2 regions of the Arthrobacter sp. CG_A4 genome follow, and region 2 is predicted to be linked to the other one. Evidence: riboswitches for the same ligand, from Rfam matches in the RefSeq annotation. Region 2 holds a riboswitch; the other holds the start of a gene.
What was found. A riboswitch is a leader RNA that binds a small molecule or an ion and turns the genes downstream of it on or off. The one in region 2 is predicted to bind cyclic di-AMP.
Positions count from the first base shown of each region.

Region 1: another riboswitch for cyclic di-AMP. It lies ahead of RCH07_RS11190 (M23 family metallopeptidase); the one in region 2 lies ahead of RCH07_RS12610 (hypothetical protein).

Region 1 covers NZ_JAXCID010000023.1:1,454-17,296, reverse strand. Annotated here, with positions in the region: gene RCH07_RS11225 (helicase-associated domain-containing protein) at 1-1,751, opposite strand, end outside; gene RCH07_RS11220 (hypothetical protein) at 1,762-1,995, opposite strand; gene RCH07_RS11215 (cold-shock protein) at 2,174-2,557, shown strand; gene RCH07_RS11210 (DUF3027 domain-containing protein) at 2,566-3,252, shown strand; gene RCH07_RS11205 (MFS transporter) at 3,294-4,658, shown strand; gene serC (phosphoserine transaminase) at 4,828-5,955, opposite strand; gene RCH07_RS11195 (metal-dependent transcriptional regulator) at 6,232-6,927, shown strand; cyclic di-AMP (ydaO/yuaA leader) riboswitch at 7,092-7,303, shown strand; gene RCH07_RS11190 (M23 family metallopeptidase) at 7,309-8,145, shown strand; cyclic di-AMP (ydaO/yuaA leader) riboswitch at 8,283-8,452, shown strand; gene RCH07_RS11185 (NlpC/P60 family protein) at 8,762-9,565, shown strand; gene RCH07_RS11180 (HNH endonuclease) at 9,789-10,289, shown strand; gene mobA (molybdenum cofactor guanylyltransferase) at 10,346-11,065, shown strand; gene RCH07_RS11170 (DUF6457 domain-containing protein) at 11,049-11,336, shown strand; gene RCH07_RS11165 (molybdopterin molybdotransferase MoeA) at 11,333-12,865, shown strand; gene fdhD (formate dehydrogenase accessory sulfurtransferase FdhD) at 12,946-13,818, shown strand; gene RCH07_RS11155 (alpha-mannosidase) at 13,926-15,843, shown strand, end outside.
Region 2 covers NZ_JAXCID010000028.1:4,133-19,975, reverse strand. Annotated here, with positions in the region: gene RCH07_RS12630 (DNA glycosylase AlkZ-like family protein) at 1-1,265, shown strand, start outside; gene RCH07_RS12625 (nucleoside deaminase) at 1,315-1,818, opposite strand; gene RCH07_RS12620 (phosphatase PAP2 family protein) at 1,880-2,761, shown strand; gene upp (uracil phosphoribosyltransferase) at 2,812-3,447, shown strand; gene RCH07_RS12610 (hypothetical protein) at 3,602-4,426, opposite strand; cyclic di-AMP (ydaO/yuaA leader) riboswitch at 4,425-4,584, opposite strand; gene RCH07_RS12605 (sensor histidine kinase) at 4,777-6,477, opposite strand; gene RCH07_RS12600 (response regulator transcription factor) at 6,481-7,221, opposite strand; gene RCH07_RS12595 (winged helix-turn-helix domain-containing protein) at 7,900-8,760, shown strand; gene RCH07_RS12590 (dodecin family protein) at 9,057-9,260, shown strand; gene RCH07_RS12585 (SixA phosphatase family protein) at 9,316-9,843, shown strand; gene RCH07_RS12580 (hypothetical protein) at 9,971-10,465, shown strand; gene RCH07_RS12575 (EamA family transporter) at 10,557-11,633, shown strand; gene RCH07_RS12570 (TetR/AcrR family transcriptional regulator) at 12,164-12,823, opposite strand; gene RCH07_RS12565 (YhgE/Pip domain-containing protein) at 12,820-14,868, opposite strand; gene RCH07_RS12560 (ABC transporter ATP-binding protein) at 14,865-15,584, opposite strand; gene RCH07_RS12555 (dihydrolipoyl dehydrogenase family protein) at 15,763-15,843, opposite strand, start outside.

The DNA.
Region 1 (15,843 bases), on a different contig from region 2:
ACGGAGAAACGGTAGATAGTGGCCGGGCCCTGGCCTTCGGCGTCTGCCATGGTCAGGAGCTTCTCGCTCAGCTCCGGTGCAAGGTAACCCGGCGCCACCGCGGTGAGGTCCGCCTGGAGCAGCACATGGTTCAGCGCCGCCGGCAGGTGTTCGCCCAGGATGACCAGGGCGTCGTCGGGCCGCCCGGCGGCGATCGCCGCCCCGATCTGGGAGAGGGCGCCGGAACCGATCAGCCCCAGCATCTCCGCCTCGGACAGGACACCGCGGACCAGCGAGCTGAAGCGCCGCGCCATCCGCGGCTGCGTCCAGTCGGCGCGCTCCAGCACCGCCGCGGCGTCCAGTACCGGGGCCCGGCCGTCCGCCGCCGAGGCTTCCAGGGTGAGCTCATGAAGGATTTCCAGGATCCGCTTCCGGACCACCGGGGCGTCCGGCCGCTGGGCCTCCGCGGAGAGCGCGTTGATGGTGGTGCCGGCGGTGCCGCGGTGCGCGGCGGGGCCAGAGGAGACGCCGTTGACGGGCTGGCCCACAAGCGAGGGCGCGCGCTCGCTGGCGAGCCAGGCGTTGACAAGCCAGAGCCACTGCTCCTGCCGCGGGAGCGTCAGCCACTCCAGCTGCGGGGGCTGGACCCAGCCGGAACTGTCCACGTCCAGCCGCAGCAGCCCGGACAGGGCGCAAAGCTCTGCCAGCACCCCGGCCTCGTGCAGTTCGATCCGCAGCGCGTCGCCCAGCCGTTTCATTTCCCGCACGCCGACGCCGCCGCTGCGCAGCGTGACGAGGGGCTGATCCCGGACGACGAACAGCAGTTCGCCCACAAGCCGCAACGTCTCCGCGATCGCCCCCAGGGCCGCGTTGCGGCGCAGTGCGGCGCTGGTATAGCCCAGCCGGGGCACCGGGGGAGCCAGGGCGAAGTTCTCGACGATATAGCCGTCGCGCAATGAGATGCCGACGCTGTGCGGGAGTTCCACGTGGGCGGCGTCCAGCGGTACCAGCAGCCCGCGGGCCAGGAGCCAGTCCACCGGTCCGACGTCGGCGCCCTCGTTGAGCACGGAGGCTCGGCGTTGTGCCTGGGGTACGGCGCCCATGGCCCAGTTCCCGAACCGGGCGAGCAGCGCCGTCGTGCGGGTCGGGGAGGCTTCAAGGATCTGCTGGAGGGATGCCGGCGTGGCGGTCCAGTGCTGCAGTGACAGTGCCGCTTCCATCGGCGTGGTGGCGAGGGAGATCGCCGCGCCGCTGCGGTGTAGTTCCGCAACAAGCTGCACGACGCGCGCCGCGAACGCCGGCTGGAGCCGGACCAGCTCGGTGTAGCTGCGCCCCAGCCCGGCCGGGTAGATCCCGATGACGTCCTTCAGGCTGCCCACTGGCAGGTAGTGCCGCTGCTTTGCGGCGACGGGCGAGGTCCCGTGCGGAGGTTCGGCCCGGTGGACGAGGGCCAGGTCCTGAAGCGAATGTAGGAGCCGTTCGATGGCGGCGAGCGTGGACCCGTTGATCAGCTTCTTCAGCATCGCAGCGGAGGCGCTGTGTCCGGTGTCCGTGTTGGTGCACAGGTGCAGGGTTTCCAGCACCTGCATCTCGGGGCGGTTGAGCCGCTCGAGCGCGCGCTGCACGCTCACGCGGCCGCTCGCGCGTGCGGCTAGCGCGGCGAAGTCCGGGACACCGGGGGAGATGAGGTCCGGCCGCGCGGAGAACAAGGCCCGCAACGAGTTGTCGCTGCGTGCCTGGAGTTCCTTGCTGAGCGCGCGGATAAGGGACATCAGACCAACGTTACCTTTCGCCGGGTCCGTGCGTCCGGCGCCGGGCCGCGACCCTGTCGATCACGAGGAAGAGCATCAGCAGGAAAGCCAGCGGCAGCCCGTAGAGGGCGGTGGAGGTGATCCAGGCGGGGGCGACAGCGTTACTGAACGCCATGGCCATGACAACCCCTACAGCAACCAGGGACAGCACGGCGACGGCCGCCGCCATGATCAGCAGGGGTCGCCGGACGCGCAGTGGTGTCATGGGAGTAACGCTAACAGCCCGGGCCAGCCCGTGCCCCAACGCCGCAAACCGGGTCGGGCAGGATAACCTTGGGGGAACAGACCAACATGGTCCAGGCCGTCACACCCTGAACCCGCATATCCATACGGATGCGGTGGCTGCCGGCCGTGTCCCCAGCAGAACGAAGAAGGTTGATTACGTGCCTACCGGCAAGGTCAAGTGGTATGACAAGGAAAAGGGCTTCGGTTTCCTCGCGGGCGAGGACGGCCAGGAAGTTTTCCTGCCCAAGTCCGCACTGCCCGAGGGCGTAACGGAGCTGAAGGCCGGCGCCCGCGTCGAGTTCGGTGTGGCCGACGGACGCAAGGGCGCCCAGGCGCTGGGCCTGCGGGTGCTCGACAAAACACCGTCCATCGCCAAAGCCAAGCGGCCCAGCGCCAGCGATCTCGCGCCGCTGGTGCAGGACCTCGTCTCCGTCCTGGATAACCTGTCCGGGACTCTCTCCGCCGGAAAATACCCGGAAGGCAACAAGGGTAAGGCGATCGCCGTCGCCCTGCGTAAGGTTGCCGACGAGCTGGACGTATAGGGCTCCCGATGACTCCGGAACCTGAACAGAACGCGCCCGTGGCCCCCGGCACAGCCGGAGCCAAGACCGCCGCAGCCAAGCCCCGCGCTGGGGTTCCCGTCTGGCGCACTGGCAAGGCCGACGCCGTCCTGGCCGCCGCCGTCGACGTCGCCCGCACCGCTGTTGAGGGCATCGCCCCGGCCGGGCAGATCGGCCGGCACCTGGGCGCCAAGAGCGAGGGTGACCGCCTGGTCACGCACCTCTTCGAATCCAAGCTGGCCGGCTACGGGGGCTGGCAGTGGTACGCAGTACTCACCCGCAACTCGCGGTCCAAGGTCGTCACGGTCGATGAATTGGGCCTGCTGCCCTCCGAGGATGCCATCCTGGCGCCCGAGTGGGTCCCGTGGGCCGAACGCGTCCGCCCCGGGGACGAACAGGGGGACGAGGCCCCGGCCGCCGGTGCCGAGACCCGGGACCAGGGTGCTGCTGAGCCCGGCACTGACGACGCCTCAGCAGGGGCTGACCCGGCAGAGGACGACTCCGCGGAAGACGGCACTACCCCCGAAGACGACTCTGACGACGCGGACGGCAACGCCGACGGCGCCGATGACGAATACGACGCCGACGACGTGGACGACGACGACGCTGATGTGGACGACGATGAAGCCTCAAACGAAGATGCATCCGGCGAAGCAGCCTCCGACGAGCCCGACTAAGGGTTGGAACCGGCTGGGGAAATGGACTGCGGGGGCCGGGCATGACGTCCACCTTCAAGTCCCTGCACGTCCTGAACTACCGGATCTGGTTCATCGGGGCGGTCGTCTCCAACATCGGCACGTGGATGCAGCGCACGGCCCAGGACTGGCTGGTCTTTGACCACCTGACCGAGCACGACGCGGGCGCCATGGGCATCACGATGTCGCTGCAGCTCGGACCCCAGCTTTTCCTGGCTCCGGTGGCGGGGCTCGTGGCGGACCGCTTCAACCGCAAACGGCTGCTGGTCGCAACGCAGTCCGTGATGGCGCTGCTCAGCGCGGGCCTGGGCATCCTGGTGGTCATCGGCGCCGCGCAGCTCTGGCACGTCTACGGCTTTGCCCTGCTGCTGGGCGTCGTGTCCGCCCTCGATGCCCCGGTGCGCCAGACCTTCGTCTCTGAGCTGGTCCGCGACGACTACCTGCCCAACGCGGTGGCCCTCAACAGTGCATCCTTCAACGTAGCCAGGATGATCGGCCCCGCGGTAGCCGGAATCCTGACGGTGGCTGTCGGCCCCGGCTGGGTTTTCCTGATCAACACCCTCACCTTTGTGGCGCTGCTGCTGAGCCTGTGGAAGATTCCAGCGGCCTCGCTCCGCCAGCTTCCGAAGGCGGCCGCGGGCAAGGGCCGGATCCGGGAAGGGCTTCGCTATGTACGGTACCGGCCGGACATTGTGGTGGTTCTCGTGGCGATCTTTATCGTGGGAACCCTGGGGCTGAACTTCGTGCTGTTCATCGCGGCCATGGTCGGTACGGAATTCGGCCTCGACGCCGGCGCCTTCGGGCTGATGAACTCGATCATGGCCATCGGCTCCGTGACCGGCGCGCTGCTGGCGGCCGGCCGGCAGAAGCCCCGGCTGAGGCTCATTTTCGGGGCCGCCGGGGCCTTCGGTGTGACCGCGGGCATCGCGGCGCTGGCACCGGACTACTTCTGGTTCGGCGCCGCGCTGGTCCCCGTGGGCCTTTTCGCGATCACGATGATGACAAGCGCAAACAGCTACGTCCAGACGACCACGGACCCGGTGATGCGCGGCCGGGTGATGGCGCTCTACATGGCGATCTTCATGGGCGGCACACCGATCGGGGCGCCGCTGGTGGGCTGGGTCGCCAACGTCGCCGGCCCCCGCTGGTCCATGAGCGTAGCGGCCGCTTCGGGCCTGATCGCCGCGCTGATTGGGCTGCTATGGATCATCCGGGCCAGGCGGCTGCGGATCCGTTTCGACCGCAGGGCCCGAGGGCTACGATACTTCCACGTCGAATCCGGCCTCGGTGCCGGCGGTGCCGGCGGCAACGCGGACGGCGCCGGCCAGGCAGCAAACCCGGACGACGCCGGCCAGACGGCAAACCCGGACGACGCCGTCGATCGCTGACGCAGCCGGCGGTCAGCAGCCTGCATTCTGCATTCCGCATTCTGCATTCTGCATTCTGCATTCTGCATTCTGCATTCTGCATTCTGCATTCCGCATTCTGCATTCTGCATTCTGCATTCTGCATTCTGCATTCTGCATTCTGCTTTCGGCGGTCGGCCGCGCAGACGGACTACTTCGTGAGCTCCCCCACGACGTGGTCGATGCATTCGAGCAGCGCCGACACATCGTCCGGCTCGATTGCCACGAACGTGGCAATACGCAGCTGGTTGCGGCCCAGCTTGCGGTACGGCTCGGTGTCCACGATGCCGTTGGAGCGGAGCACCGTGGCGATTGCCGCGGCGTCGATCGAGTCGTCGAAGTCGATCGTGGCGATGACGTTGGAGCGGTCCTCGGCCTTAGCCACGAACGGTGTGGCATAGCCGGAGGCCTCGGCCCAGCGGTAGATGCGCCCGGCCGAATCCGCAGTCCGGGCCGAGGCGAAGTCGAGCCCGCCGCTGGCATTGAGCCACTGCACCTGGGCGTCCAGTGTGACTAGGGTGGCCAGCGCCGGGGTGTTGTACGTCTGGTTCAGCCGTGAGTTATCGATCGCCGTCTGAAGATCCAGGAAGTCCGGAATCCAGCGGCCGCTGGCCTTGACCCGGGCCGCACGCTCCAGCGCCGCCGGGGAAAACAGACCAAGCCACAGGCCGCCGTCGGATGCGAAGTTCTTCTGCGGAGCGAAGTAGTAAACATCAGCCTCGGCTACATCCACGGCCAGGCCGCCGGCCGCGGACGTGGCATCGACCAGCACGAGGGAACCCTCATCGGAACCGGCCACGCGCTGGACCGGGGCGGCAACGCCGGTGGAGGTCTCGTTCTGCGGCCACGCGTACACGTCAACCCCGGCCTCCGCCGTGGCCTCCGGGCGAGTACCGGGCTCGGACTCGATGATGGAGGATTCAGCAAGGAACGGAGCCTTGTTCGTGGCCGCGGCGAACTTCGAGCCGAACTCGCCGAAAGACAGGTGCTGGGCCTTATTCTCCACAAGGCCGAAGCTGGCTATGTCCCAGAACGCCGTGGAACCGCCGACCCCGAGGACCACCTCATAGCCTTCGGGGGCACGGAAGAACCGGCTGAGACCGTGACGGACCGAGCCTACGAGGTTCTTGACCGGTGCCTGGCGGTGGGATGTACCCAGCAGCATCGCCGATGAGGCGAGGGCTTCCATCTGTTCCGGTCGGACCTTTGACGGTCCGGCGCCGAACCGGCCGTCCTGGGGAAGGAGGTTTGCGGGGATAGTGATGCTGGTGTCGCTCACGTGGCTCCAATTTTCGACTGCTACAAAGTGTGGCTCCGGAGGTGGCCCGGCGTGCTGGGTGCGAGGGAGCCTACTTTTCATTCTGCCTGACTGCGGAGGGCTGGCGGGAAAGGAGTCCGTCATAGTCCGGTCATCGAACCGTTCCGGGAGATTATCCGGACAAACTCAAAATAGGCTAGGCTGTCCTGCGAGCGTACGGCCGAGCTCGCCAGGGCTCATCCCGCACGCGGTACGGCGGGAAATGACGCAAGGACGGCGCTCGAGGAGCTGAGCTGAATGACGGATCTGATCGATACCACGGAGATGTATCTTCGGACCATCCTGGAGCTTGAAGAGGAAAACATCATCGCCCTCCGCGCCCGCATCGCGGAGCGACTCCGCCACTCCGGCCCCACAGTTTCCCAGACCATCGGACGGATGGAACGTGATGGGCTGGTAGTTGTCTCCGGCGACCGGCACCTCGAGCTGACCGAAACCGGCCGGAAACGCGCCATTGGCGTTATGCGCAAGCACCGTCTCGCCGAGCGCCTGCTGGCGGACGTGATAGGCCTCGACTGGGCCTACGTCCACGAGGAAGCCTGCCGCTGGGAACACGTGATGAGCGAGCGCGTGGAGCGGCGGATCTTTGAACTGCTCAACCACCCGACCGTTTCCCCTTACGGCAACCCGATTCCTGGCCTCGCTGACCTCGGGGGTCCGCCGTCCCTGCCGCACGCGGACGGCGTCGTGAACCTGCTTGAGGCTATGGCCGGCTACGGGGCCGGTTCCCGGATTACGGTCGACCGGCTTGCCGAGCCCATCCAGGTGGAGCCGGAACTGCTGGTCCAGCTCGACGAGGGAGGGATCCGTCCCGGTGCCCGGGTTTCGCTGGAACGCGTCGGGGAATACATCTCGGTCCGGGTGCCGGAGATCGAAGGTGCCCTTGAGTTGCCGCCCGAGGTCGCTGCCCACGTTTTTGTTACCGTCGGCTGACACCTCCCGGGTCACATCTCCGGGTCATAACTCGTGGGATGACCCACGAGTTATGCACAACCGCCGATAACGGATTTATCACTGGGCGGCTTCATCGCCTATAGTTGATGACCAGTACCGATACCAAAGCGTTATCTGATTCGAAGCCGAGCTCTGCCAGCGGATCAGTAACAGAGTCACCTTCTGGCAGGGGCGGGGGAACCACTTCCGGCTGTTTCAACACAGCCTTGGGGTGAAGTCCGCCAGCGGCAAGCACACTCCAGTGAGGGACTTTATTGGACCTCTTTGTGTCTGGGTGCTTGCTTACGGCGGACCGGGTCTTAGATCTCTGACCCGAATCCGACAGCTAACTCCGCAGGCTCTCCAGAGAGGAACTACTTTTTGACCACCCAGACCGCCAGGGGCCGCCGTCGTGCGGCCGGTCCCGCCCCGGAGCCACGTCCGGCCGTCGCCGCATTGGCCGACCGTCCGCGCGACGCGCACCGCGATGAACGCCGGGGCCGGCGCAGCCCGTTCCGGCAGGTCACCGACTTCGCCGCCGCCAGCGGCGTTGGGCAGAAGGCCGGTATTGCCTTGGCCGCCACAGGTCTGGTCCTGACGGTTACCGTCCCCGCGACCGGTCCGGTCGCGGTCACCAACGCCGGCCCGCCCGTCAGTTCAGCCTCTGCCGAGGCCTCCGCCGCGGCACAGCCGGATGTCACTGCGCCTGCCGCCGCCAAGATTGAATTTAACCGCAGTGCCGTCACCACGCAGGGCGATCCGGACGGGAAGCTTAAGCAGTTACTGAGCGCCCAAGCCGCTGGCGCCATCACGCGTGCTGCGTCTTCGGGAAGCCTTGGTGCACCGCTGGAGCGGATGGATTCCGTGTCGCCCTTCGGGCTGCGTGTCAGCCCCATTACCGGCGGTTCCGGCGAGTTCCACCGCGGTCAGGACTTCGCGGCCCAGTGCGGAACAGCAGTCAACGCCGCCGCAAGTGGCACCGTGACGTTTGCCGGATGGCACCCTTACGGTGGCGGAAACCGCGTGGTGATCGACCACGGCAACGGACTGGAGACCACCTACAACCACCTCAGCTCCTCGAGCGTCCGCGTCGGGCAGCAGGTCTCCCGCGGCGATGCCGTGGCGATGGCCGGGACCACCGGGGCCTCCACCGGCTGCCACCTCCACTTCGAGGTCATGGTTAACGGAGAAGTTGTCGACCCCACCGGCTGGCTCTAGCCAAGCCGATGGGTCACTCTCGCATTTCTGTGACGCGCCGTGATCTGAATGTGACATTGAACCCCAATTGCTGTACCGTATGAGGTACGCCAACTTTTCCGAAGTTGGCGCTCTTGAGTGGATTGCCTAGCTCTGCCACCGCTCAAGGTCCGTCCGCATGACATCGTCTGGCAGGGGCGGGGGAACCAATTTTGGTCTTCGCAAGAAGACCTTGGGGTTAAGTCGCAAAGCTTCCCAGGAAGCAGCGCGGCCGGGTGACTCCCATCCGAATCCGACAGCTCACCTCGCAGGCATTGGGAGAGGCTTCTTTTCGTGTCTTCACGCCGCAATGCTGCGCTTTACAGCGCTTGTGCATCTCTTACGAGCCCGCCGGAATCCACCTATCGTGCTGCCCTTGCCGGCGCCCGCAACGGATCCCACACCGCCGGCTCAACCTCTGCTGATTCCGGACTGCAATCTACGCACCTGCATTCCGTGGCCGTTTTTGGCGCATCTTCGCAGTACACCCTTCGCTAAGTAACCCATTCGGGGCGATCCGGCGTACCCCCAAGATGCCGGAGCGTCCTCAGATTGCGCCTGAAAAGCGCAGTCCAAGGATCACGAAAGAGAGAACTTAATGACTACTAGTGCAAACGCACGCCACCGCGCCGAGGTCACCAAGACCAACTCGCTGGCCGTCATTGCCAAGACTGTCGGCCACAATGCCGGAGGCATGGGCCGCCAGGCTGCAGTTATCGCTGCCGCTTCCGGTCTGGTTCTGACCAGCGGTATTGCAGCCAACGCTGCTGAGACCAACGTTCAGCGCGAATCCACCTCCGCTTCCACGCTCGAAGTCCAGTCGGCAGCTCCGGCAGCCATCTCGGCTGCTTCCACGATTGCGATCTCCTACGAGAAGCCGGCCGTCACGACCACTGCCGCTCCGGTTATCGAGGCCCCTAAGCCCGTCGTCAAGGTCCAGGAAACTCCGACCGCCACCCGGGCCGCCAGCACCAGCACCGCCGCGACCAAGACCGCCACTGTCAAGACCGTCGGCACTAACACCGTCGCCGCTGCACCGGCTTCCGCACCGGCTGCGGCCGGCGTTGCCAGCGGCATGGGTTCCACCATCGCGTCCGCTGCCTACGCCCAGCTCGGCGTCGGGCAGGACTGCACCAGGCTGGTCACGAACTCACTGGCTGCCGCCGGCATCAACTACCACGGCTGGCCGGCAGGGTACCTGTCCCTCGGCCGCACGGTGAGCGCCGCTGAGGCACAGCCGGGCGATCTCGCCTACTACCAGAACGGCGGCGCGGGTGTGGCGCATATCGCTGTCTACGTCGGCGGCGGCAAGGCCGTCCACGGCGGCTGGAATGGCGGAACCACCTCTCTGCAAAGCGTCAACGTCGGCTCCGGCCCGGTCTTCATCCGCGTCGGCGGCTAAGACAACCCCTTCCAGCGACACCAAAGGACCCCTGCCCTCCCGGCAGGGGTCCTTTGCGTTGCCGGAGCATGAATTTCAGCCGACACGGGTGAGCACCGGCTATGGAAATTCGGTGATCCGGCACTCGCGTGTTTACTCTTGTGGTGTCGATCCATAGCCCGACCATGCACAGGGCAGCCGGCCCTTGTGCCCCTGGCGGGTGCGGCCGTTAAGAGGTATGCGGATGCGCACTCTCGTTCTGAATGCTGGATATGAACCGCTGGCGGTAGTCACTTTCCGCCGGGCGCTGGTTCTTGTGCTGACTGGGAAGGCCAGCGTCGTGGCCGAAGGCGACGATCCCGTCGTCGGGCCAACCGACATCCTAGGCCGGCCGTCGGTGATTCTGCTGAATCGCTACATCAGGCCCCGGTACAACACCAGGACGGCGGTCAGCCGCCGCGGCGTGCTCCGCCGGGATTTTCAGCGCTGCGCCTATTGTGGCAAAGCAGCCCACACCATAGACCATGTCCACCCCAAGTCCAGGGGCGGAGCGGACTCGTGGGAAAACCTCGTCGCCGCCTGCCTGCGCTGCAACAACGCCAAGGGTAACCACACACCGGCCGAGATGGGCTGGAAACTCAGCTTCGTCCCGGGGCCGCCGAAGGGCGCGATCTGGCAGATCAAGGAACTGGAAAAGCCGACGCCGGCCTGGGATCCGTTCCTGTTGCCGGAATCTGCTGCCTGAGCGGTCCGCCGCGCACGGCGCACCCGGACCCGCACGTCCCGCGCTACGCTTGACTGGTGGAATTTGCTGCTGTCATTCTCGCCGGCGGCCGGTCCTCCCGCCTGGGAGGCGTGGCCAAAGCCAGCCTGGTGTACGACGGCGCTACCCTCCTGGAGGGTGCGCTGCAGGCCGCACGCGGCGCCGGAACGGTCGTCGTTGTCGGTCCGGACCCTGGCACACTTCCCGGCGGCGTGCTGAGCTGCCGCGAGGATCCGCCGTTCGCTGGTCCTGCTGCCGCCATTGCGGCCGGGCTCTCCGCGCTCCAACGCCACCGCGCGGGGTCCGGGGGCGTCGCCCCGCCGCTGACCCTCGTCCTGGCCTGCGACATGCCGCGGGTGGATGCCGCCCTGCGAGTGCTCCTCGAGGCCGCCGGAACCAGCAGCCCCTCCGGCCAGCCCTTGCCGGAGGCTGGGCCACCTGGGGACGGCTATATGGCGGTTGCTGACGGGCGGAGACAACCTCTCGTCGGCCTATATGGCACAACTGCGCTACAAAGAAGCGTCGATGAAGCTGAACGCCGTGGCATGCTCATAAACGCTTCGGTATCCGGCCTTCTTGCTAGTCTTGATGTGCGGGAAGTGACTGTCCCCTCCGGGGCCACGGACGACGTGGACACGTGGGACGATGCCTCCGCACTTGGGGTATCCGGACTGATCCACGGCCACCAGCCGGGCAACCGGTCCGGAACCTCGCAGCTGACCCCGACCTTGGAGGCAAACGGTGAAGACCCAGGATGAAACGCTGGAAGACTGGTGCCGTGCCCTGCAACAGGCCCTGGAACTGGAGGACGTCGAGGTCGACATCAACGAGGTCCTGGCCCTCGCGGGCGTTGCGGCACACTCGATCGTGCGCCCCGCAGCCCCGCTGACCACCTTCATTGCCGGCTTTGCCGCCGGGCTGGCCGCCGGCTCGGGCCAGGCCAGCGATGCGGCTTCCATGCAGGCCGCCATGGCAGTGGCCCGGAAGCTTGCCAAGGACTACCAGGCCAGTGAAGCCTCCGGGGCATGACGACCGCACCCCCGCACGGCAGCGCGGCGCCCGCCGGGGACGACCACACCCCGGACCACACCGCCGGACCGGAGACGCCCGGACCGGAGACGCCCGGACCGGAGACGCCCGGACCGGAGACGCCCGGACCGGAGACGCCCGGACCGAGTACGCCGCGCCGGCACCTCGTCCACACCTGGCAGGAAGCCCGGCAGCTCGCCTTCGACTGCGCGGCGCCCATTCCGGCCGCTCCCGTGCCGCTTCGCTACGCCCTGGGCCGCACCCTGGCAGGGGACGTGGCAGCGCTCCACGACATGCCGCACTATGCCTCCTCGGCGATGGACGGCTGGGCCGTCAACGGCAGCGGGCCCTGGATCCTGGCGGAACCCGGCCACCGGCTGGCTCCGCACCAGGCAAGCCCCATCGTCACCGGCGGGCTCATCCCGGCCGGCGCGAAGGCCGTGCTGCGCAGCGAAAGCGGCAGTCTCGGCACGGACGAGGACGGACTCCCGGTGCTGCAGGCCGGCGGCGCCGCCAAGCCCGGTGAACCGCGAAACGGCGAACACATCCGCAGGGCCGCCGAGGAAGCGTCCGCCGGAGACCTGCTCATCGCGGGCGGCACCATCCTTAACCCCGCCCACCTGGCCCTCGCCGCACTTGCCGGCCACGACACTTTGCCCGTGCTCGGCAAAGCCGTGGTCCGGCTTTTATTCACCGGCTCCGAGGTCATGGCATCGGGCCTTCCAGGGCCGGGGGAAGTGCGCGACACCTTCGGCCCGCAACTGGCCGGCGTCGTGGAGATGCTCGGCGGGATCTGCACCGACGAGTCGAAGATCGGGGACAGCTACGCCGAATGGCTCAGCGCCCTTGAGGACATCGAACCGGCCGGTACCGGCGGGGCCGCTACCAATGGGGCAGCCACTGCCCCCGGAGCGGACGCTGCGCCTGCGGCGGAGACCCTGCCCGCCGACGTCGTTATCACCACGGGCGGGACGGGCCGCTCCGGAACCGACCATCTCAGGCGCTCGGTCGCCGAGCTCGGGGGGCGGCTGCTGATCGACGGCATCGCGATGCGCCCCGGCCACCCGGCCGTGCTGGCCGAGCTGCCGGACGGCCGCTTCATTCTCGGCCTGCCGGGGAATCCGCTCGCGGCCATGATGGCGCTTGCTACTATCGGCGCCCCGCTCCTGGCAGCGCTGGGGCACCGGAAGCTACCGCCCGTCGGCCAGGTGCCGTGCGGTTCGATGATCGAACCGGATCCAGGCCGTACCCGGCTGATGCCGTTCCGCTTGCTCTACGGCATGGCGTCGCCGGCTCGGCACACGGCTCCGGGGATGATGCGGGGTCTGGCCGCCGCCGACGGCGTGCTGGTGGTTCCGCCCCACGGCGTACAACTGGGGGAGCCGGTCCCGGCCTTCGCGCTGCCGTGGGGTGGCCCCATACCGGAGCCGGCGGCTGACGGGGCGAAACCGAAGTCCGCCCCGAAACGGACTATCCGGAAGTCTGCCGGTACCAATGGGCCGGTGGACTGGAGCGCCCTGCTTGGGTAGCCGGCCGCGCCCGAACTCCCCGCGCTGGCCACCCGGCCGCGCGCTTGCAATGATGGAACTATGTTGGTGAGGATTACCTGATGGGCCGCGTCACGCAGCGCCGCAAGGTGCATAAATTTGTTCTGGACGGATCCCGCGGGGCCCTCGAGTTCCCGGTCCGCCACCGCGAGGACGTCCTCGCCGTCGAAGAGCCGCTGGAAATCCGGATCGGCAGCCTGTCTTTCTCCGTCACGATGCGCACCCCGGGCAATGACTTTGACCTCGTAGCCGGTTTTTTGGTCTCCGAGGGTGTCATCTGGAGCCCTGAGCAGCTCGTCTCCCTGCGGTTTTGCGCGGGCGAAGACGAAAGCGGTGTCCAGACATTCAATGTTGTGGAAGCCCAGTTGCGGCCCGACGTGGTGCGGCCCGACACGGGACGGAACATCTTCACGTCCAGTTCCTGCGGGATCTGCGGCACGGATTCGATCGACGCCGTGCATAAGTCCTCGCATTTCAGCCCTGCCGAGGACCCGCTCACGGTGCCGGTGACAACGCTCGCCTCGCTGCCGGGGTTGCTGCGGGAGGCCCAGGCCGTTTTCGACGTCACCGGCGGCGTTCATGCTGCCGGGCTGTTCCGGATCGCCGACGACGGCTCCGCTGAACTACTCTGCCTGCGCGAAGACGTCGGCCGTCACAATGCCGTGGACAAAGTGGTGGGCTGGGCCCTGCGCGAAGGCATGCTGCCCCTGAGCGGAACCGTGCTGCAGGTATCCGGACGGGCCTCGTTCGAACTGGTCCAGAAGGCCGCGCTGGCCGGCATCCCGGTACTGACGGCTGTAAGCGCGCCGTCGAGCCTGGCGGTCGAATTGGCGGAGGCCAGCGGAATGACCCTGGCGGGGTTCAGCCGCGGCACCTCGCTGAACGTCTACGCCGGGCAGGGCCGCGTGTCCGTCCCCGCGCCCGTGGCGGGCTGACAGTCACACTCGGCTCGGCGCTTGGTCGCTGGCTCCCGGCGGAGTAAGTTTTATCCATCAATTGGATGCGACTCAGCGACATCCACGCCAGCGCTAAGAGGATCACATTGCACGACGACCGCCGTCTCACGGAAGTCCGGCTGGACCGCTTCGTGCGTGAACGCATTGTCCCAGCGGTCTACCCGCGCAGTGTGTCGCTGGCTTTGAGCAGCTGGGACGTCCCCGATGAGCCGGTGCCGGTCATGGAAGCACTCCGGCAAGAGTTCACCCCGCAGGAGCACGGTGCCGCCTGGGGGAGGCCCTGGAGCACTAAGTGGCTGAGGCTGCAGGGCGAAGTTCCGGCCGCCTGGGGGGCTGCGGCGGACACCTCGGTGGAAATCGTGGTGGACCTCGGCTTTGGCACGGACCTGCCAGGGTTCCAGTGCGAAGGAATCGCCTGGCGGCCCGACGGAACCATCATCAAGGCCATCTCCCCACGGAACCAGTACATCCCGCTCAAGCTGCTGGGCAGCGGCGTGTCCGTCGATTTTTACGTCGAAGCCGCGGCGAACCCCGACCTCTCGCAGGGATGGACCTTCGCGGCAACCCCTTACGGTGACAAGGCAACTGCGGGCAGCGATCCGAAATACCGGCTGGGCAGGATCGTCATCGCGGAGTTCAACCAGACCGTGTGGGAGCTGCGGCAGGACATCTGGACGCTCAGCGGGCTGATGCACGAACTGCCGATGGACCTGCCCCGCCGTCACGAGATCCTGCGGGCGCTGGAGCGAATGCTGGACATCCTGGATCCCGACGATGTGCCCGGAACCGCAGCCGCTGGCCGGGACGCTCTCACCGCTGTCCTGTCCCGGCCGGCCTATGCCTCGGCCCATCAGCTTCACGCCACCGGCCACGCGCACATCGACTCCGCCTGGCTGTGGCCTGTCCGGGAAACCATCCGCAAATGCGCCCGGACCTTCTCGAACGTCATCGCGCTGATGGACGAGGAGCCCGACTTCGTGTTTTCGTGCTCCTCGGCCCAGCAGCTTGCCTGGATCAAGGAGCTGTATCCGGAGCTGTTCGGGCGGATCCGCGACAAGGTCAAGACCGGCCAGTTCGTCCCGGTGGGCGGCATGTGGGTCGAATCCGATACCAACATGCCCGGCGGGGAGGCGATGGCCCGCCAGTTTCTGGAGGGCAAGAGCTTCTTCCTCGACGAATTCGGCGTGGAATGCCGGGAAGCCTGGCTTCCCGATTCCTTCGGGTACTCCGCTGCCATGCCGCAGATCGTTAAGGCCGCCGGCAGTGACTGGTTCCTGACTCAGAAGATCTCCTGGAACCAGATCAACAAGATGCCGCACCACACCTTCAACTGGGAAGGAATCGACGGCACGCGGCTGTTCACGCACTTCCCGCCGGTGGACACCTACAACTCGGAGCTGAGCGGCCGGGAGCTCGCCCATGCCGAGCGGAACTACCGGGACCATGGCCGTGGCACCACGTCGCTGGTCCCGTTCGGTTACGGCGACGGCGGCGGCGGTCCCACCCGCGAGATGCTCGCGGCGGCGCGCCGCACGGCGGACCTTGAGGGATCCCCGAAGGTCCGGCTCGGATCGGCCGCGAGCTTCTTCGACCGGGCCGAGGCCGAATCCGCGTCGCTTCCCGTCTGGGTCGGCGAAATGTACCTGGAGCTGCACCGCGGCACCTACACCAGCCAGGCCAAGACCAAGCTGGGCAACCGGCGTAGCGAGCACCTGCTGCGGGAGGCGGAACTCTGGTGCGCCACGGCCGCGGTACGCCGCGGCTACAGCTATCCGGCGGCCGAACTCAAGCGCCTGTGGCGACTGGTCCTGCTGCAGCAGTTCCATGACATTCTTCCCGGCAGCTCCATCGCCTGGGTGCACCAGGACGCCGAACGGAACTACGCCGCCGTCGGGAAGCAGCTGGAGGCGATCATCGCGGATGCGGCCACGGCGGTGCTCGGCAGCGGCGAGCGGGAGTTCCTGCTCAACGCCGCTCCGCACGCGCGCCAGGGTGTCCCCGCCC
Region 2 (15,843 bases):
CGCTGGCCGCGAATGCGCCGCCGGCCCGGACCCTCACCTCGGAGCGGCTCCGCGCCTGGGCCTGGCACCGGCAGGGCCTCGACGGCTCGCTCGCCGGCTGCAGCGCGGAACAGGTGTTTGCCCGGGCCGGCTGGGCGCGCTCCGTGGGCGGCGCCAACCCTTACCTCACGCTCTTCGCCCGCGCAGGCATCCGACGCGAACAGGTGGACGCCGACGTCCACGCGCATCGGATCCTCGAACTCCCCACCGCCCGCGGCTGCACGTACGTCCTGGGCCGGGACGACTTCGCCTGGGCGCTGCAACTGGGGCGTGACGCGGCCGAGGCGACGGTCAAGGTCGTGGGCCGGCTCGGCGTGGACCGCGGCGAAATCACGCTGCTCGAGGAGCAGGTGCTGCACACCCTCGCCGAAGCCGGCGCGCCGCTGGATCCGCGCCAGCTCAAGGACGAACTCGGCGACTCCGTGCGGAACCTCGGCGAAGAAGGCAGGAAGAAGGGCGCCACCACCACCCTGCCCACTGCCCTCGGCATCCTGCAATCACAGGGACGGATCCGCCGCGTGCCGGCCACCGGACGTCTGGACCAGCAGCGCTACGCCTACGAGCTCTGGGGCCTGCCGCCCAACCCGCTCGCCGCCGACGCATCCCGGGCAGAGCTCATCCGCCGCTACCTCGGCTGGACCGGCGGAGCCACGTTCAAACAGTCCCAGTGGTTCACGGCCTTCACCGTGGCCCAGAGCAGGGCGGCGCTGGCCGCCGTCGGCGCCGTCGAGGTGACCACCGCCGGGGGCGGGGGGCTGTGGATGCTGCCCGACGACGTCGAACTCCTCGCCGCGTTCGAGGAACCTGCCGAAGAGCAGATCCAGCTGCTCGCCGGGACGGATTCGCTGGTGCTGCTGCGCCGCAACGCCGCGGAGATGCTCGACGAGGACGGCGCTGAAAGGGGCGACACCGGCAGACAGGTGATGGCCCCGCTCGGGCTGCAGGCCGACCTCCCCGACCACCCCATCCTGGACCGCGGCCGGATCATCGGGCTATGGCAGTACGAGCCGGGCAAGGAACGGATCGTGCCCTGGCTGTTTCACACCACAACTCCGGCGGTGACCCGGCGGATCGCCCAAGTGGAGGCTTGGATCCGGGAGGACCTGGCCGACTTCCGCGCCTTCAGCCTCGATTCACCGGCCACCCGGCAGACACGGATCGACGCGCTGGCGGCATCCGCGGCAGCTGACGCATCAGCCTCCGCAACAGCCCCCGCGGGAAAATAGCGCCGGCCAGGCGAATCAGGCACAGAGGGGGAGCGGTGATGACCGAGGTTCAGCTGCCGCGGTGCCCGGCGAAGAAGTCGCGCAGCAGGGCCGCGCTTTCCTGTTCCCGGACCCCGGCATACACTTCCACCCAGTGGTTGAGCCGTCGTTCGCGGAGGATGTCGAACACCGAGCCGGCCGCCCCGGCTTTCTCGTCCCACGCGCCGAACACCACCCGCGGAATGCGGGCCAGCACCACCGCCCCGGCGCACATGGCACAGGGCTCCAGCGTTACCACCAGGGTGCAGTCCGCCAGCCGCCAGCCGTCACCGGGCCTGCCGGCCAGGACGCTTCGCTGCCGCAGCCGGGCCGCGGCCCCGCGGATCGCCACCATCTCGGCGTGCGCCGTCGGGTCCCCCAGCGCTTCGCGTTCGTTGCGCCCGGAGCCGAGCACCGCGCCGTCGGGCCCGATGACGACGGCGCCGATCGGCACGTCCGCCGTTGCCAGCGCAGCCCGCGCCTCAGCAAGGGCAAGGCCCATCCACTCTGTATGGCGGGGCTCCGGAGAAGTCATTGCTCAATGATAGTTTCGACGAAAGGGCAGCTGTGAAAAGCAAAGGATTGAGGAGACGGCCGTGAAGACCTTTGCAGAGCGTTGGGGTAAATGGGTGGTCCCCTACGCTGCCCTGTGGCTCACCCTGCTGGCCGGCGGAGTTGTTGTGGTGGCGCTGGCATTGCTTGGCGCCGAAGTGTACGACAACGTGGTGGACGAGGCGGGACTCGCGAATCTGGACAGACCTGCGCTGGCCCTCGCCGAAGACCTGCGCACCCCGGAGATCAACTCGGCCGCCACAGGTTTCACCAATGTTGGCGGAAGCATCGGCATGCCGATCCTGGCGAGCATCCTCACCGCCTGGCTCACCTGGCTAAACCGCACCTGGCGGCCGATCATCCTGGTCTGCGGTGCCACGGCTGTGTCCATCACGGCCACCACGTTCGGGAAGAACCTGGTGGGCCGCGCCCGCCCGGATTTTGTCCATGCCGTGCCGCCCTACGAAACCTCCCCATCCTTCCCCAGCGGGCACGCACTCAACTCCACCGTGGTCATCGGCGTGCTGGTTTATCTGACCTGCCTCCAGCTCAAGAAGACCTCGGCCCGCGTCGCGGTGATCGCCGCCGGTGTGATCTTCGTCGCGGCGATGGGCCTGAGTAGGGTTTTCCTGGGGCATCACTGGATGACGGATGTGATCGCCGCGTGGCTCCTCGGCCTTGCCTGGCTGGGCATCGTGATCCTGGCACACCGGCTGTTCCATGTGCTGCGGCACCGCGGGCATGCGGGCCCGGCGCCGACCTTCGACCATCCGGCGCACCTGATGGACGGACGCCCCGACGGCGGCGGCCCAGGCCCCGCGAAGGGTGCGGGCCCCGGCCCCGATACCGGTGCTGCCGGGAGCGCGGCCGGGAACGAAGACACCACTGCGGACGGGCTCGGCGCCCGCGGTCCGACGGGCGGGTGACCCGCGGTCCGACGGGCGGGTCAACTGCCGCCGGGTGATAGTTTTGACCCATGCGCATTCTCGTTGTGGACCACCCGCTGGTCGCCCATAAGCTCACCGTTCTGCGGGACAAGAACACCCCTTCCCCGGTCTTCCGCCAGCTCACCGAGGAACTCGTTACGCTCCTCGCCTACGAGGCGACCCGCGACGTCCGCACCGAGCCGGTGACCATCGAGACGCCGGTCAGCATCACGATCGGCACCGCCTTCACCAAGCCCACCCCGCTGGTGGTCCCTATCCTGCGCGCCGGGCTCGGCATGCTCGAGGGTATGACCAAGCTGGTCCCGACCGCCGAGGTTGGCTTCCTGGGCATGGCCCGGGATGAAGAAACCCTTGACATCATCACCTACGCCGAGCGACTCCCCGAGAACCTCACGGACCGGCAGATCTTCGTGCTGGACCCGATGCTTGCAACCGGCGGCACCTTGCGGGAGGCCATCAAGTTCCTCTTTAAGCGCGGCGCCTCCGACGTCACCTGCATCTGCCTGCTGGCCGCCCCGGAGGGCCTGGCCAAGCTGGAAGAGGAGCTTGCCGACGCCAACGTGACCATCGTCCTCGCCTCCATCGACGAGAAGCTCAACGAAAAGTCTTACATCGTCCCGGGTCTGGGCGACGCCGGCGACCGCCTCTACGGCGTGGCAGGCTAAGCCCGCCGTCGGCGAAACTGGCGCCGGAGGCGGCTGGGGGGTTCCGGGGGGTTCCGGAAAACACCGGCGCGGCCTCACCTGAACCGCATGGACTGGATCCTGTGGATCCGGGGCTCCTCGCCTGGCCGTGCTTCAGGCTGGCCGTGCCGGCTGTCTAGTACCAGTTGTTGGCGTAGTGGAAGTTCAGGGCGCCGCAGGGGGAGCCATAGCGCTCCTTGACGTAGTTCAGGCCCCAGTTGATCTGGGTCCGGTAGTTCGTCCGGTAGTCCGGGCCAGCGCTGGCCATCTTCTCGGCCGGCAGGGACTGGACCACACCGTATGCCCCGCTGCTGGGGTTCGTGGCGGTGGTCTTCCAATCGGATTCCTTCGTCCACAGCGTCTGAAGGCACTGCATCTCGCTGGGAGCCCAGCCGTAAGTTCCCAGTTGCGCGGCAGCGTAGGCCTGCGCGCCGGCAGGGTCGTCGACAGCAACGGGCTTGGCCGGTGCCGGTGCCGGTGCCGGTGCGGGCTCAGGTGCGGGTGCGGGTGCCGGAGCAGGCTCGGGTGCGGGTGCGGGTGCGGGTGCCGGAGCAGGCTCGGGTGCGGGAGCCGCGGCGGCGGGGACTTCAGCGGGCTTCACCTCTTCGGTCTGGGGCGCGAGACTGGCGGTGTCGGGAAGGGCCGACTGCGAATCGACGCGGACACGTTCGAAGTCCAGGTGCGTCAGCGGGTCGGCGGTGGTGGCCGAAGCCCCGCTGGAACTGCCGGCGCTGGCGTTGCGGTTGGCGGTCTCGGCGGCCTGCCCGGCAGCCCCGATCCCGACGAGCACCGCGCAGGTGGTGGCAACGAGGGCGGCGCGACGGCCGGTGGATCCGAGGCTCGCGGTGAACCGGGACCGGGTTGACGCGGGATTGGTGTCCGCCGCGCGGTGGCGCGAAGCCGTCGAACGGGTTGCCTGCTGGGCGCTCTTGTGGCGCGTTGGTACTTTGAATTCAGTCATGATCGCCTCTCAACGCCTGCGGAGTTAGCTGTCGGGTTCGGATGCGATATCCGGCCGCACGGAATCTCACGTGTCGGCTTCACCCCAAGGGTGCAAAGATGCAGAATGTCCGGGAACTCTGGGTTCCCCGCCTCTGCCTGGTCGAGCGGAATCCGGGAAGCGGCAGAGTTTGGCGTCCGTCCGGATGCGCGGCCCTGTGGCGGCCGCACCCTAAAAACGGTACAGGAGCCGGAAACAAATGTCACATTTCGGTAACAAGCAGGGCGACGGCGGTGCGTCGCCTTGTGCTTCCGCGGCCTAGCCTGAGCCCCGCTTCGATGGTTCCCGGCGGGTTCGACGCTAAGTGTCGTCTAGCCGGCAGGGAACCGTCGAAGCGGCGGGCTCGGCGGGCTCGGCGGACCAGCGGGAAGCCGGACGGTGAACTCCGTGCGGCCCGGCCGGGAGATGACCTCGACAGTCCCGCCGTGCGCCTCCACAATCGACTGCACAATGGAGAGCCCCAGCCCGCTGGTCCCCTCGGCCGTGGGTTCAGCCACCGTCGGACCCGTCGCCGCCGTCGCACCCGGCATCGCCGGGGCGCCCGTCGGACCCGTCGCGCCCGTCGCCGCCGTCGCTGCCGTCGCACCCGGCACCCCCGGGCTGCCGGAGGCCCCGGTGGCGGCATGTGCGGCCGTCGTGACTGCCGGGTTTTTGCGGGCGGCGTCGGCCCGGGCGAAGCGCGAGAAGATCCGGCCGACAAACTCGGGGGCGATCCCGCTGCCGTTGTCCGTTACCGTCACCACGGCGCTCCCGTCGGCGAGCCGCGCCACTCCGGTGACCACCGCTGTACCGGGGCCGGTGTGCTTGCGCGCGTTGGACAGCAGATTCGCCAGCACCTGGTGCAGTGCGGTCGCGTCGCCGCGGACCACCACCGGCTCTTCCGGGAGCTCCAGCTGCCAGAGGTGGTCCGGGGCCATGACCTTCTCGTCGCTGACCGTCTCGATCGCCAGCCGGGTGAGGTCGACGTCGCTGAACTTGAGCGGCCGGCCCTCGTCCAGGCGCGCCAGCAGCAGCAGGTCTTCCACCAGCGTGGTCATCCGCTGGGACTGGCTCTGCACCCGCGCCAGGGAGTTCTCCCCGTCCGGCGTGAAGTGTTCGGTCATCCGCATCAGCTCGGTGTAGCCGCGGATGGCGGTCAGCGGGGTGCGCAGCTCATGCGAGGCATCGGACACAAACTGGCGCACCTTCATTTCGCTTTGCTGCCGCGATTCAAGGGCGTTGGAGACGTTGTCCAGCATCTGGTTCAGCGCAAAGCCAACGCTTCCCACTTCCGTGCCGGGATGCGCCGCCGACGCCGGAACCCGCACGGCGAGTGCCACCTCGCCGGCGTCGAGCGGTAGGCGGGAGACCTGGGTGGCCACTCCGGACAGCTGTTCGAGCGGCTTCATGGTCCGGCGGATCAGGGCCGTGCCGGCGAGGCCGATCAGTACGAGACCGCCGGCGGAGACCACCACCATGGTCCACACCAGCGAGGCCAGGGTGTTCTGCTTCTCGGCGAGCGGCAGCCCGGTTACTATGACGTCGCCGGAAGGGGCCCGGGCGGCAGTGAGCCGGTACGCACCAGCGGAGAGAACGCGGTCCACGGGGCCGACGTTGGGTGTGAGCACCCCCAGTATCTCGCTGTCCCCGGCGGAGAGGGATTTGCGGCTGGCATCATCGGCGAGGAAGCCGGCGCTGCTGACGACGCCGTTGAGGATCCGCGCATTGAGGGTGCCGACGCCCTGGCCCCGGGCTTCCAGCGGATCCCGGCGGACGTCGCCGTTCCCTGGTCCGGGGCGGCCGAATTCCCGGGCCCGTCCGGACGCCTGCTCAAGCTGCGAGTCCAGTTGCCTCGTCAGGAACAGGTCCATCGAGGCATAGCTGAACACTCCGACGGCACCGCAGATCGCCACGAGCAAGCCCATGGTGACTAGGACCAGCCGGGTGCGCAGATGCCACGTGGACGGGTTGCGCCAGCTTCGCCCGGGGGCGCCTGGCTGATCGGCGCCTGTCCTATGGGTGCGAGTGGGCACGGATCACTCCGCCGGCTTCAGGACGTAGCCGGCGCCGCGCACGGTATGGATCATGGACGGGTGGCTGGCGTCAACCTTCTTGCGGAGGTAGGAAATGTAGAGTTCGACGATGTTGGCCTGGCCACCGAAATCGTAGTCCCAGACCCGGTCCAGGATTTGGGCCTTGCTGATGACGCGTTTGGGGTTTTCCATGAGGTAGCGCAGGAGCTCAAACTGCGTCGCCGTGAGGTGCAGTTCCTCGCCGGCCCGTGTGACGTCCCGGGTGTCGATGTTGAGGACCAGATCCCCGACCACGAGTTCGGCGGTGTCTATTGCTGCCACACCGGAGCGCTGGACCAGCCGGTGCAGCCGCAGCAGCACCTCCTCCATGCTGAATGGCTTGGTGACATAGTCGTCGCCTCCGGCGGCGAGGCCGGTGATCCGGTCCTGGACGTCGTCCTTGGCAGTAAGGAACAGGGCCGGGACTTCCGGGGCGAAGGAGCGAATCCGGCCGAGGAGCTCAACGCCGTCGAATCCGGGAAGCATCACGTCGAGAACCAGTACGTCGGGGCGGAACTCTTTGGCGAGTTTCACCGCTTCGGGTCCGTCGCTCGCGACCGCCACGGACCAGCCTGCCATCCGCAGCCCCATGCTCATGAGCTCGGAGAGGCTGGGTTCGTCGTCCACCACAAGGGCACGGATAGGGGAGCCGTCCGGATGCGCGAGAAGAGGGAGGTTATTGGTCATGGAGTGCGAGGTGGCCATGGGACAACTCTCCGTTCTGCCGGTTAGGCGCGGCTTTGGGGATCCTGTGCGTCACCTGTGAATCCCAGCCTAGCGAGCTGGATGCTGCCGTGGCACCGGAGCGAACAACGAACACTAACGGCCACCGCAACCTGCCGGAGCCCGCAGCACCCGGCCGCGAGGCATTTTCGGGGCCAGTCAGGGTGCCCACTCTGTGGGACGGTGGACATTGAATGATCAGTAGGCGAACGGTTTTGCCGAATCGCCCGAGTCTGAATAAATTCAAGTCATCGCACCCTCTAGCCGAAGAATCTTCGACAGCATCGCCGAAGTGGGCGTGCACTATGCACAACTCCCGATATTTGACTGGCAGAGAAGAATTGTGATCTGCACTACATTTCCGGTTTTCGTCTCACAACGTGGACTGTGGGATCCATTGTTACTTGCAAGTTTTCATTGTTACGTTGCACACTTCAATTGTGAACAAGAACTCAACAGCACCTGCAGTCGCAGCTTCCTGGTTCAGCTCACCCGCTGATTCCGAGATGCGCTGTTGTCGAATGCACGCCTAACTTTTACACCCCAAGAGTTTCTAGGCATTCGCCCCAGCCCGGTGTCGGGCGCCCCTCCCCATTTTTCATTGCGGGGAAACTAGCATTCGAGCCGCGATGACGGCCATTCACATTGAGGTAGCAAGCCATGTCAGTTGCATCCGGATACGTCCATATCTCCGTCCGTAACGCCAGCAAGGCCGGCCAGGCCTCCGGCATCCGCCAGGGGTTCGGCGGCAGCCCGTCGTTCCCCACCGGATCCGGCATCAGCTTCCCGGCCCCGGGCTACGCGGCGCAGGGCTACAACCCGAGTTCCTACGGTCAACTCCGCGCCGTTCCGGCCGAACTTGCGACGGCGCCCACTCCCGTGGTTGCGCCGGGCAACGGCAGCCCGGTGCGGCCTGTCCCGGCCGATAATGTTGCCCGCGGCTTTGTGCTCTACATGGGTATTGACGAAGAGACTGCGGCGGCTGCCGGCACATCTATTGCCAAGCTTGCCCAGGAGATCCGCACCTACGCCCAGTCCCTTGTCTCCGGTGCTGAAAGCTATGCCGCCGTCGCCGTTGCGCCGGCCAGTGCCCCGGGTTCAGCGCTCGACGTCGTCCGTTCTACCTTTGGTGACCCCACCGGTGGCGCCCGCCAGCGCGCCGAGGCGGCCCGCCTGCAGCAGCCGCAGGATCCGCGGCCGTCCGGTGTCTTGATCGACCTGGCCCGCCGCGAGGTCCACCTCGACGGCGAATCCCTGAACCTCACGTTCAAGGAATTCGAGCTCCTGAACTACCTCGTGGAGAACGGCACCCGTACCGTGGGCCGTGACGAGCTGCTCGAGGGCCTGTGGCGCAACGCAGAAGAGGTGCCCAATGAGCGCACTATCGACGTCCACATCCGCCGCCTGCGCTCCAAGCTCGGACGCCTCGCCAACACGGTGCGGACGGTGCGCGGCCAGGGGTACCGGTTCTATGAGCACCCCGAGGTTGTTGTCTGGGCCGCTCCGGAATACTCGATCTAGCTTCTAACCTGCGCAAAGCGCCCGTTCCTCTTCTGGGGGCGGGCGCTTTCGCGGCAGCTTCAGCGACTTTCCGCCGTGCCTTAGCCACCTCGTTCGTTCCTCAGTCGGCGATGCGGCACTACGCGGAAAGCCGCTTCGCTTCCGCCGGGCAGCGCCCTCACGTCTGGCGGCGGGGGCTTTGCGTGGGCTGGCTGCCGGGTTTTGGCCTTCGCGGCTGTTGGGTGGCTGTTGGACTCTGTTGTGTTTCGGGGGTGCGGCGTAGGCTCGGAGCGTTGATCCGACTATTGGGAGGAACCATGTCTGTTGCACGTATTACTACCCTGAGCGCCAACTCCAAGACCTCGTTCGACGCTGCCGTTAAGGAGGGCATCGACCGGGCAAACATGACACTGCGCAATGTGACCGGCGCGTGGGTCAAGGAACAGAAAGTTGAAATTAAGGACGGCGCGGTGGTTGCCTGGCACGTCGTGCTTGAAGTGACCTTCATCCTCGACGACTGACGAGGCCTCCGTGGGATGCGCGCTCGGGGATCAGCCCCAGCACTAGGATTGAACCATGAGCGCGCATCACATCAAACGGCTGGTGATCATGCGCCATGCCAAGGCGGACTGGCCAGGCGGCGTCGCGGATCATGACCGTCCGCTGGAAGAACGCGGTCACCGTGATGCGCCCCTGGCCGGAAAATGGTTGCTCAAACATGGCGTGATTCCCGACTTCATCCTGTGCTCCAGTGCCCTGCGGACCCGCCAGACCTGCACCTGGGTGTGCAGCGAACTCGGCGACAAGGCACCCACGCCGAAACTTGAGGACGGGCTCTACGCCACCTCGGCCCTGCGGATGCTGGCTGTCATCAACCATGTCCCGGACACCGTCACCACTCTCATGGTGATCTCGCATATGCCCGGCGTGCAGGATCTCGCCATGCATCTGGCCTCGCGCGATTCCAACCACGATGCCTACATGGACGCAGCCACCAGGTACCCCACCAGCGGGCTTACCGTTTTGGAGACCGAGAAGTCCTGGGCCGAGCTGGACGGCCAGGACGCCCGGCTCACGCAGTTCCAGGTACCCCGGTCCAAGTAGCCGGCTTGACGGCGCTGCCTCGTGCCCGAATGAAGCCCCGAACGCATAGTCATTCCGGCGATTCCGCTGTTTACTGATCCTGTGTACTCATGGTTTTCAGTCGGGCCTAGAGAAGAGGTTGATCATCGTGGATTCAGGACAGCTCATAGGGATCATCGTCGGCGTCGTTGTGGTGCTCGCGATCGTGGCCGTGGCGGTCATGTTCGGCCGCAGACGCAAGATGGCCGAGGACCGCAACCGGGCTGTGGAGATGCGCGAGCACGCCCGTGCGGACGAGCTCGGCGCAAAGGAACGCGAGGCGAAGGCTGCCCGCGCCGAAGCGGACGCGAAGCAGGCGGAAGTCGACGCGGAACGCCTGCGCGAAGAAGCCCGTGCTCGCCAGGAAGAGGCGGACCGGGGCCATGCCGGCGCCCACGAGCAACTCCAGAAGGCCGATGAGCTGGATCCGGACGTTGTTACCGGCGAACACGGTGATACCCGGGCGCCGGAGGACGCGCCCCCGGAAGGAAGCGGCGGCGAGGAACTCCGGCGGGACCGCAGCACACGGAACCCCGTCACGGGCGACCCTGCCCCCAACTCCGGAGACAACCAGCCCCGGGGTGACCATCCCCGGAACCTCTGACCTCCAGGCCGGCCCTGGGCTCCGGCCCTGGACGTCGGGCTGAACCCGCGTCGCAGGGGCAGGCCGCGGCCGGAACCGGCATAGTGGCAGTGTGAACCCTCGCCATTCCGCGCTGGCCCTGCTCGTCGCCGTGCTGTGGGGCGTCAACTTCGTCGCGATCGACCTTGGCCTGCACCCGGACGGGGCAGAGATGCCCCCGCTGCTCTTCGTGGCCATGCGCTTCACGCTGGTGGTGATTCCGTGCATCTTCTTCATCCGGAAGCCGGACGTCAGCTGGCAGGCGGTCGTCGGCGTCGGACTCCTGATGAGCGCCGGCCAGTTCGGCCTCCTTTACCTGGCCATGGCGCTGGGCATGCCCGCCGGGCTCGCCTCCCTGGTCCTGCAGGCGCAGGTGCTGCTGACAGTGCTCCTGGCGGCCGGCTTCCTCGGTGAACGCCCCAGCCGCCGGCAGTTTGCCGGCGTCGTGCTGGGCGTCGCCGGCCTGGCCGTCGTCGCCGTCGGTCGAAGCCTGGTGGCCCCGGTCCTGCCGCTCATCATTGTGCTGGCCGCTGCCCTGTCCTGGGCCGCCGGGAACATCGTTGCCCGAAAGGCGAGGGCTGCCTCGGGGCTGAGCCTCGTAGTGTGGTCCGGCGCCGTAGTCCCGCTGCCCTTGCTGGGCCTGTCGCTGCTGGTCGACGGCCCGGCCGCGGTGTCGCAGGCCCTCGTGGAGGTGCAGCCGGTGACCCTCCTGAGCGCCCTGTACACTGCGGTTTTCGGTTCGCTCGTGGGCTACGGCATCTGGAACCGGTTGTTGGGGCTCTACCCGTCCTCCGCCGTGGTGCCGTTCACGCTCCTGGTCCCCGTGGTGGGGATGATGACGGCGTGGCTGGTCCTGGGCGAGGTGCCGTCTCCGGCCGATGTGACCGGAGGGCTCCTGCTTCTTGCCGGGGTGGCGACGGCGGTACTGGGCTTTGGGGGCCGGGCCACCCGCGCCGGCCTTGCGCCGGGACCGCGGGCTCAGCGCCGGGGCGAGGCCGGCGCCGAACGGCGTGCCGGGGACTTCGCGGATGACTTGGCCGCGGATGCCTTGGATGCGGGTGCCTTGGCCGCGGATGTGCCGCCGGCAGATGACGCCGGGCGCTTGGCTGCGGGGAATGCTGCTCGCGGAGCAGGTACCCGGGCCGACTGAGCCCTGGCCGCGGATGCCGGCCGGGATGAGGATGGCCGGGCGGCGGGTCGCCGGGGAGCGGCGCCCCCGGATGTCGACGCCGGGCGGCGCCGCGGGGCGTGGGCGGCGCCGCGCGGACGCCGTCCCGGGAGCACCGTTCCGGCAAAGAGCAGCAGCAGCGTGGCGGCGCCGGATGCCGCCGCCAGGTAGAAGTACAGGTCCGGCTGGTCGGAATCCACCCGGGCGGACATGGCATCCGGGTCGGCGTTGAACGCCAGCCCCCATTGCCGCAGGAACGCGATGCCGAACGCGATGAAAAGGACGCTGCCGATCCCGCTGGCCATCAGGGTGGTGTGCCGCCGGCGGATGACCACCTCGGACACGCACGCCACGTACGCCGCAACGGAGGCTGCCAGGAACCACAGGCCCACGGTCCCGTGCAGCGTGATGCCGGCCAGCGCCAGCAGCGCCAGGGCAGCGAAAAACGCTCCGATGGCGATCCTGCCGCTGATACCCATGTGACGCATGTGATCCATCATCCCCGAGGAGGGCTATTTCACGAGGTAGCCGCGCATGGACGCCATAATCGCGGCGACACTCTGCTGCCGGGTCCGCTCCGGGTTGTAGGTCTGCCGATCCAGGCCGACAACAAAACAGGCCCCGAAGATGGCGGTCTCCAGGCTGCCCCGGGACACGGCAGAATCCACCGGGTAGACGGCAGCCACGGCGTCAATGGCGGCTCCGACCACGCCGAGCAGCCGTCCCCGGAGTTCGGTGAAGGTGTCCTGCCACTCGCTGGGGGTCCGCCAGTTCTCGCTGACCCAAAGCCTGGCAAAGGACGGGTACTCATCCATGAAGTCCATGGCCTGGCCGATCATCCCCTCCATCGCCACGAGCGGGTCGGTCGAATCGTCCCGGACGCTCAGGAGTCGTGTCAGCAGAATGTCCACGCCGTGGCGCAGCAGCTGGGCGATCAGGTCCGACTTGCTGCCGAAGTTGTAGTACACCGTGCCCTTGGAGACCCCGGCGGCCGCAGCGATCTCATCGACCGTCACCCCGGCTACGCCGCGCTCTCCGATGAGTTCCATCGACGCCTCGAACAGCTTCTGCCGGGTCGCGTTGGTGCGGGCGGGACGGAGCTTCTTCGGCGTTTCGCCCCGGGTCCGGGCGTCGACGGAAGGCGACAGGCTGCTGTCCGCGCGGCTGCTCATACGGCGATCTCCGGTTTCAGGGTCTTGAGGGTCCAGTACTTGTGCTTCCGTACGGCCAGGGTGGACATGGCGGTACCCAGCAAAGTGTAGCCAAGCAGCCCCAGCATCGTTGGCAGGATGACGGCCAGATCGGCGCCGTAGATCAGGTGCCGCATGCCATTGACCACGTAGCCCATGGGCAGGAGCTGGTGCACCACGTGGAGCGGCTGGGGAGTGGTCTGCCAGGGGAAGGTGCCCCCGGAGGAGACCAGCTGCAGCACCAGCAGGATGAGCACCACGAGCTTGCCGGTGGAACCGAGCAGCGCCACCACACCCTGGATAATCGCGCTGAAAGCCATCGCGGCGGCCAGCATGAGGAACCACATCAGCCAGGGGTGGGCCGGGTTGAGCCCCAGGCCCACATCCACCACGAGAGTGAGCAGGCTCGCCTGGACGGCCGAGACTGCCAGGAACGGCAGCCAGCCGCCGACGGCGATCTTCCACGCCGGGGCGTTCGACGCCAGCGCCCGCTGGGTGACGGGCCGCATCGCCTGGATCAGCATAAAGACACCGATCCAGAGAGCCAGGGTGAGGAAGAACGGTGCCAGACCCGCACCGTAGGAGCCGGCCTTGGCCTGCGAGACGTTGCTGACGGCAACCGGGTCCGCAATGACCTTGGCCAGGCTGTCCTTCTGGGCGTCGTCGGGGTTGGGGACCTGGCCCGCGCCCTTGCTGAGTTCATCGGCGAGGGTGCGGGAGCCGCCGGAGGCCGTGGCCGCTCCGCTCTCCAGCCGGGCAGCGCCGTCGTCGAGTTGTTGCGCCCCGTCGGAGAGCTTTGCGGCGCCGTCGAGGGCGCTCTGCTGTCCGGCGGCGAGGGTGGCCGCGCCGCCGGACAGCTGGTCTGCGCCGGTGGATGCCTGGGTGATGGCGCCGCCGAGGGCGGGGGTGGCTTCCGCCAGCCTGGCCGCGCCCGCGCTGACGGCAGCTGACCCGTCCGCCAGTTGCTGGATCTGCCCTGCCGCGGACTTAAGGCCGGACGCCGGGCCAGGAGCTGCGGGCGGTGCCGCATTTGCATCGAAGTCCGCCAGGATTGCCTCCGCCTGGGCCGGGGTGACGGTCCCGGCGGCGACGAGCCGGCTGTTGGCCGCGACCACACGGCTGCGCTGCGCCTGGGCGGCAGCCTGTTCGGAGGCGGCCACCTGGCCGGCCAGGCCCTGCACCTTGGTGTTAAGCGCGGCGTTGCCGGCCGCGACCTGCGCGGCGCCATCAGCAAGCCGGCGCGTGTCCGCCGGCAGGGTGGCGGTCCTGCCCTTGAGCTGGGACAGGCCGGCACTGAGCTGTCCCGCGCCGCTGCTGAGGGTGTCCGCGCCGTCCCGGAGTTTGAGCTGGCCGTTGTAGAGCTCGGCGGCGCCGTTCTTGAGCCCGCTGGTGCCCTGGTGCAGGGTCACCGTCCCGTCGCTTAGGGTGGCGGCGCCGTCGGCGAGTTGCCCGGCGCCGCCGGAAGCCTTGAGCATCTGTGAGTGGATGGTGCCGAAGCCGGTGAGGAGCTGGTTGGCGGTTTCTTCTCCCACCTCGGTGGCCACCGTGGTGTGTACGGCGGTGGTGAGCTTGTCCACGATGGTGCTCAGCAGATAGTTGTTTGCGTCGTTGGTGGTGACGTTGAGCATGGCCTGGTGGGCGGCGTCGAAGCCGGCGGGAGAGACCAGGTTTGCGGAGAAGTCCTTCGGGATCTTCAAGGCGAAGGCGTACTTGCCGCTGCTCACACCGCGATCTGCCTCCTCGGCGCCGGAAACGGTCTGCCAGTTGAAAACATGCCCGTCCACCAGGCTGTCGGCCACCTTCCGGCCGGCCTCGAGCCGGTGTCCGTCCGCGGCCGTGGCGCCGGAGTCCTCCACCACGAGTACCGCATCGATCTGGTTCAGCTTTCCGTACGGATCCCAGTTGGCGTAGAGGTACACGGCGCCGTACAGCAGCGGCACCATGGTCAGCGCCAGGATGGTCAGCCTGGGCAGCAGCCCGCCGGTCATGCGTTTGAGTTCGGAGCGGGCCAGCCGCAGCACGGTCACTTTGTGTCCTCAATTTCGAGTGTTCCGGGTCCGTCAGGGGGAAGGTCTTCGTCAGCAGGGGCGCCCGGGTGGCCGGTCGTGACGGCGTTCCCGATGCAGACGACGGGGCCGCTCCAGCCAGCCGGGACGCTCATGACAGTGGCGACGACGGCGAGCGGCCGCCCGGCGTCGTACGCCAGGGACTCAAGCCGCGGCAGCCAGTCGGCCGGATCGGGGCCGTGGCGGTCCGGGGAGTCGACCACAAGCAGGTCAGTGTGCGGGTTGGCGAGGGCCAGGGCCGTGAGCAGCTCGATCCGCCGGGCAGCCGGGAGCTGCTCGGTCCACAGCCCGGCGATGTCCTCGAAGCGGTTGACCTTGAGCCAGGGCTTGCTGAGCAGCAGGCCCCGGTAGCGCCGGGGGACCAGGGCCAGGTCCTCGGTGACGAGGTCCCGGACGCTGAGATGCTGCTCGGGTTCGTTCACCCCGGCGGCGTCCACGACGGCGCTCGCCTGCCGCAGTGTCTTGATCCGGGCGCCGCCGTCCCATTCCGTGCCGTCCCATTCAAAGTGGCCGCCGGACGGTTTCAGGCGGCCGCTGAGAGCCAGAGCCAGGGCGGTGCGCTGGTCCTGGCGGTTGCCGGCGACCAGCAGGAGGTCGCCGCGCCCGGCCTGCAAGGAGGTGGCCGGCAGCAGCTCGTCCCGTCGGCCGTTCACGGAGAGCTGGTGCACGCGGAGCAAGGGGGGCCTTTCGCAGAGGAATATCTGCTCTCAGGCTAACCGAACTGACCAGTCAGTTCAAATAGAATGCTCGAGCTGTGATGAAGGAGACGGGCAGGGTCCGCGGGCTGTTCCGCCGAGGTGAGATTTCCCGCCGATGTTCGTCCGGATCATCGGCGCGAAGTCTCACCTCGGCGGCTCAGAGACCGTACTCCTCGAGCAGCCGGAGCCAGACCTCGCTGATGGTCGGGTAGGACGGCACGGCATGCCACAGCCGCTC